Regions from separate parts of the Faecalicatena orotica genome, predicted to be linked through region 1. Evidence: predicted binding sites of a transcription regulator. Region 1 holds the regulator's gene; the other holds the start of a gene.
What was found. Region 1 encodes HrcA, which represses chaperone genes, less so after heat shock. Its sites were predicted from a motif close to TGTTAGCACTCNNNNNNNNNGAGTGCTAACA; they were not measured.
Positions count from the first base shown of each region.

Region 2: ABIN22_RS10465 (co-chaperone GroES) is a predicted target of HrcA. The motif match lies at 1,235-1,265, and genes of this name have one in related genera.

Region 1 covers NZ_CAJJZH010000003.1:488,931-492,244, reverse strand. Annotated here, with positions in the region: gene dnaK (molecular chaperone DnaK) at 1-445, opposite strand, end outside; gene grpE (nucleotide exchange factor GrpE) at 475-1,182, opposite strand; gene hrcA (heat-inducible transcriptional repressor HrcA) at 1,210-2,259, opposite strand; gene hemW (radical SAM family heme chaperone HemW) at 2,464-3,314, opposite strand, start outside.
Region 2 covers NZ_CAJJZH010000004.1:207,845-211,158, forward strand. Annotated here, with positions in the region: gene codY (GTP-sensing pleiotropic transcriptional regulator CodY) at 1-711, shown strand, start outside; gene ABIN22_RS10460 (hypothetical protein) at 811-1,137, shown strand; gene ABIN22_RS10465 (co-chaperone GroES) at 1,291-1,578, shown strand; gene groL (chaperonin GroEL) at 1,689-3,314, shown strand.

The DNA of each region.
Region 1 (3,314 bases):
TAGGCTCGTTGATGATTCGTTTTACATCCAGACCTGCAATCTTACCTGCATCTTTTGTAGCCTGACGCTGTGCATCGTTGAAATATGCAGGAACAGTGATTACTGCCTCTGTTACTTTCTCTCCCAGATATCCTTCTGCATCTGCTTTTAATTTCTGAAGGATCATAGCGGAAATCTCCTGCGGAGAATACTTCTTGTCATCAATCGTTACTTTATAATCTGTACCCATCTCTCTTTTAATAGAAGAGATTGTCTTGTCTGCATTTGTAACTGCCTGACGTTTTGCAGGCTCACCTACCAGACGTTCTCCCGTCTTTGTAAATGCTACTACTGACGGTGTTGTCCTTGCTCCTTCTGTATTAGCGATAACGGTTGGCTGTCCACCTTCCATAACAGCTACACAGCTGTTTGTTGTACCTAAGTCAATACCAATTATTTTGCCCATAATCAAATCCTCCTGAATTATTCATTAAATTAATTTGCAACTTTTACCATACTATGTCTCACTACACTTTCACGGTATGTGTAGCCCTTCTGGAATTCTTCGGCCACCGTGTTCTCTCCGAATTCTTCATCCTCAACATGCATCACAGCGTTGTGGTAATCCGGGTTGAACTCATTTCCGACCGCCTCGATCGGCTTTACACCAATCTCTTCCAGTGTAGTCATCAGCTGTTTATAAATCTTCTCCATTCCTTCCGCAAAAGGATTGGCCTTGTCTTCCTCTGGCACAGCTGCCAGGCCGCGTTCAAAATTATCAACGACCGGAAGAATCTTTTCTATGATATCTTTCGCACCTATCTCATACATCTGGGATTTCTCCTTTTCTGTACGTTTGCGGAAGTTATCAAACTCAGCCATCTGACGAGTGAGCCGGTCAGTCAGCTCTTCAATCTTCTCGTCTTTTTTATCTTTCTTATTCTTTCTGCCAAACAGTTTCTTTTCTTTGCCGGATTTTTCTTTATCATCATCCGCTGCTTCTTCCTCAGCCGCAGGTTCTTCTGCGTCCTCTGATGCATCTGCTTCGTCATCCTCTGAAGCGTCTTCCATTTCTTCGGCCTCTTCTGTCTGTTCTTCGGCCTCAGACTGTTCGTCCGTCCGGGCTGCCTGTTCCTCAGCCTCTTTCGCGGCCTTTGCTTTCGCCTCTTCCACCGCTTCTTTTATCATATCTTCTTTGCTCATATTTTCTTCCACCAGCTATTCACCTTCCTATTCTTTTGGATCTTTGTAATAAATTGCATCCAACTCGTTCTGCAGAGTCTTCAGCGTCTTCATGACATGTTCATAATCCATACGTTTTGGACCGATGATACCGATCGTACCCTTCATGCCCTCGCCCAATTCGTAGGTCGCTGTCACAACACTGCAGTCCTTCATGGTCTTCACCGGTGCTTCATCTCCGATGTATACCTGAATTCCATGACTGTCTTCACTGGCAAGGGTCTCTGTAACAAGTTCCGCCAGCTGCTGCTTTTCTTCAAATGCACTGATAATCTCCTGTGCACTCTCTTTATCACTCAGTTCCGGATACTTAAAAATGTTGGTAGCCCCGCTCGTGTAGATCTCCATATCTTCGTCCACATGTATGACTTCCGCTACCGCATCCAGAACATCGCTGATGACCTGGCTGTGAATACCTGCCTGCTCTTTCAGCTTTGCGATCAGCCCCAGGTTGATCTCTTCTATAGACATTCCATTCAATGTCGTGTTCAGCAGCATATTCAGCTTAAACAAATGTTCATTACTTAAGGTTTCACCGACTTCGATGATCTTATTCTTGATGACATTCCCGTTCATCACGATCACAGCTACAATCTGTTCCTCATCCACCTGTGAAAGCTGGATGAACTTCAGCTTATTCCGGCTGTTAACCGGTGCGGATACCATCGTTGCATAGTTCGTATTCGCCGCCAGAACCTTCGCCGCCTGCTTCAGAACTTTATCTACCTTATCCGTCTTCTCTAGCATCACATTGCGAAGCTCCAGAATCTCCTGCTCCTTCTCTTCCATCAGCATATCCACATAAAAGCGGTATCCTTTATCAGAAGGAATACGTCCTGCGGACGTGTGGGGCTGGAAAATATATCCCAGATCCTCCAGGTCTGCCATCTCATTACGGATCGTAGCTGAACTTAAATTCAAGTCCGTGTATTTGGAAAGAGTTCTTGAACCAACCGGCTCTCCTGTCTCCAGATAGTTCTGAATGATCGCTTTTAAAATAACCATCTTTCTCTCACTCAGTTCTGTGATTCCTGCCATAGGCCCTCCTTTCCACCGCAGAGTACTGTTTTCTCTGCTTATTAGCACTCTTTAGTTTTGAGTGCTAACACCTTACGTATATTAAGATAGCACCCTGATTTCTTTTTGTCAACACTCTTTATATATTTTTCATACTTTTTATATTTTATATAAAATGATAAGCAAAAGAGCATCCGGCCGGCACTTCTGCCGGCAGAACACTCTCTAATCTGTGACTGGATCAAGAAATTCTACAAAGACAGTGTTGCTAACGTCAATCCCCCGTTCTGTCAGCCTTACTGCATCGGCTGTAACTTCCAGTAATCCCTCGCTTTTCAGTTTTTCCAGTTCTTTCCCATATATGTCGAATATACTTTTTCCGAACGTTTCCATAAACCCCTGTACGGAAATACCTTCCGTCTTACGCAGGCCGAGAAACATATGTTCTTCAATCTCATCTGAAAGAGATAACTCCTCTATATCTTCTCTTATCTCTTCTTTTTTCTGTACCTTATATATATATGTTTCCAGATCCGCTGTATTGTGATACCTCTGATGCCCGATCAGGGAGGAAGCCCCCAGACCGATTCCGAGATACTGCTTTCTTTCCCAGTACCCCAGATTATGGCGGCATGCAAAACCTTCTTTTGCATAATTAGAGATTTCATATCTCTTGTATCCATATCCGGCTAACAGATCTGCTGTCATTTCATATATCTTTCTTTCTGTATCCTCATCCGGGAGGCCCGGCATATCCGCGGATGCACAATCCCGGGCCGTCCCGGAACCGTCTTTACGGCATTCGCCGTAATAATCATAGAAAGGGGTGCCTTCTTCTATAATCAGGCTGTAAGCGGATATATGCTCCGGCCCCAGCCCGGCGATGCTGGTCAGTGTATGGCTCCAGCTTCCCACTGTCTGTCCCGGAACCGCCGAGATCAGGTCGATATTAATATTCTCGAATCCCTGAGCCCTTGCGGTCCTGTATGTCTCCAGAAATTCCTCATATGTGTGGATTCTTCCCAGCAGTTTCAACTCCGCATCATTTACGGACTGGAGTCCGATACTGAGACGGT
Region 2 (3,314 bases), on a different contig from region 1:
GTGGTTTTCAATGATATATGTGCCGTCCTTACGGAGATTTTGAATTCCAATGTGCTTGTAGTAAGTAAGAAAGGAAAGATCCTGGGGGTCAGTAAGTGTTTAGAAGTAGACGGGATCAAAGAACTGATTACGGAGTCTGTGGGATCCCATATTGATGAAATGCTGAATGAACGGCTTTTAAACATCCTGTCCACGAAAGAGAATGTGAATCTGGAGACACTGGGATTTTCGGCAGACAGCGTTAAAGGTTACCAGGCAATTATTACACCGATCGACATTGCAGGTGAGAGACTAGGGACCCTGTTTATTTATAAGCAGAACTCTGTCTATGAAATTGACGATATTATCCTGAGTGAGTATGGAACAGCAGTGGTGGGACTTGAGATGCTCCGCTCTGTGAATGAAGAGAGCGCGGAAGAGACAAGAAAAGAGCATATTGTACAGTCTGCAATAAGCACACTCTCATTCTCCGAACTTGAAGCAATTATTCATATTTTTGAAGAATTAGATGGAACAGAAGGAATTCTTGTTGCCAGTAAGATCGCAGACCGTGTGGGAATCACAAGGTCCGTGATTGTAAATGCACTTCGCAAATTTGAAAGTGCAGGAGTCATTGAGTCACGTTCTTCCGGGATGAAGGGAACCTATATCAAGGTGCTCAATGATTATGTTTTTACAGAATTGGAAAAGATTAAAAAAGAACGTTTATAAAAGTTTATTCTTATCAGTGGATGGGATAATCGAAAGGGTATCAGGCAGCTGATGCCCTTTCTGTTTCCAGATTAATAAAAGAACAGGAGGCATAATATAATGTATGAAGGAAACCCGGTAGATTTGCAGATGGAGAGTGTGATTTCAGCAGACGGTATTTTTGATGATACATCACATCATTGTCAGGTTTTTAAGTATGATTTGGAGGAAGACTATATATACTTGCTGCTGAAGGAAGACCAGCTGACAGCTATTTCACTAGATGCCAAGTATCAGTGTTACATTTCCACAAAGAAAGAACTGCTTTACTGTACGGGAGTCGTAAAAGAGCGCTATCAATGCGAGCACGGTGATATGATCGTGTTTAAGATTAAAAATGGATTCTACAATGTATCCGGTGTGAAACGCCCTGTAAAAAGAAAGTAAAACTGGTAACATAAGATTTTTATGTTTATAAACTAAATATAAAAAATTAGAAACTCTGTTGACAAAATGGAAACAGAGTGCTATTTTATATTCATGAGGTTAGCACTCAAAAGAAATGAGTGCTAATAAAACGAAAAACAAGGAGGAATTACTATGAAATTAGTACCATTGGGTGACAAGATTGTATTAAAACAGGTAGAAGCAGAAGAGACAACAAAATCAGGTATCGTCCTGCCGGGCCAGGCTAAAGAAAAGCCACAGGAGGCAGAAGTTATCGCAGTGGGTCCTGGTGGAAATATAGATGGAAAAGAAGTGACGATGCAGGTTAAGGTTGGGGATAAAGTAATCTATTCCAAATATGCAGGAACAGATGTAGAACTCGACAAAGAGGAATATATCATTGTTAAGCAGAGCGATATCCTTGCAATCGTAGAAGCATAGAATATCCCGGGCCGCTTTAGCGGCGGTATACGAACCGGAAGCGGACAGAGAATAACCAGAAAAGAAGATTTCAGTAAAAGAATAGAAGAAAAGAAAGAGGAGTGACAGACATGGCAAAGGAAATTAAATACGGATCAGAAGCCAGAGCAGCATTGGAAAGAGGCGTTAACCAGCTGGCTGATACAGTAAGAGTAACATTAGGACCAAAAGGAAGAAACGTCGTACTTGACAAATCATTCGGAGCACCGCTTATCACAAATGACGGTGTAACAATTGCGAAAGAGATCGAACTGGAAGACGGATTTGAAAATATGGGGGCACAGCTGATTAAAGAAGTAGCTTCCAAAACAAATGATGTAGCAGGTGACGGAACAACAACAGCTACAGTACTTGCACAGGCTATGGTTCATGAAGGAATGAAGAATCTTGAAGCAGGTGCTAACCCGATCGTTCTTCGTAAAGGTATGAAGAAAGCAACAGATGTTGCAGTTGAAGCAATCGCAAAGATGAGCAGCAAAGTGAAAGATAAAGAGCAGATCGCAAGAGTTGCAGCCGTATCTTCAGGGGATGATTCCGTAGGCCAGATGGTAGCCGATGCTATGGATAAGGTTTCTAACGATGGAGTTATCACAATCGAAGAATCCAAGACAATGCTGACAGAGCTTGATCTTGTAGAAGGTATGCAGTTCGACCGTGGATATATTTCCGCATATATGGCTACAGACATGGAGAAGATGGAAGCTAATCTGGAAGATCCATATATTCTGATCACAGACAAGAAGATTTCTAACATTCAGGATATCCTGCCTCTGTTAGAGCAGATCGTCCAGTCAGGAGCAAGACTTCTGATTATCGCTGAAGATATCGAAGGAGAGGCCCTGACGACTCTGATCGTGAACAAACTGCGCGGAACATTCAATGTAGTAGCTGTAAAAGCACCTGGATATGGTGACAGAAGAAAAGAAATGCTGCAGGATATCGCAATCCTGACAGGCGGACAGGTGATTTCCGATGAACTTGGAATGGACCTGAAAGAAGCTACAATGGATCAGCTTGGACGTGCAAAATCTGTTAAGGTTCAGAAGGAAAACACAGTTATCGTTGATGGTTGCGGAGATAAGAAAGCAATTGAAGACAGAGTTGCACAGATCAAAAAAGGTATTGAAGAGACAACATCTGATTTCGATAAAGAGAAATTACAGGAAAGACTTGCCAAACTTGCTGGCGGTGTAGCAGTTATCCGTGTAGGAGCTGCAACTGAGACAGAGATGAAAGAAGCGAAGCTTCGTATGGAAGATGCCCTGAACGCTACAAGAGCGGCTGTAGAAGAAGGAATCATTGCAGGAGGCGGATCCGCATATATCCACGCAGCAAAAGAGGTTGCAGCCCTTGCTGAGACTCTTGACGGGGATGAGAAGACAGGTGCCAAGGTAGTTCTGAAAGCTCTGGAATCACCACTGTACCACATTGCAACAAATGCAGGTCTGGAAGGCGCTGTCATCATCAACAAAGTAAAAGAATCAGAGTGTGGAATTGGATTCGATGCTTACAAAGAAGAATATGTTGATATGGTAAAAGAAGGAATTCTGGACCCGGCTAAGGTAACAAGAAGTGCATTACAGAACGCAACAAGCGTAGCTTCTACCTTACTGACAACAGAATCTGTAGTTTCTACTATTAAAGAAGATACACCGGCAATGCCAGCAGGCGGTGCAGGTGGAATGGGAATGATGTAA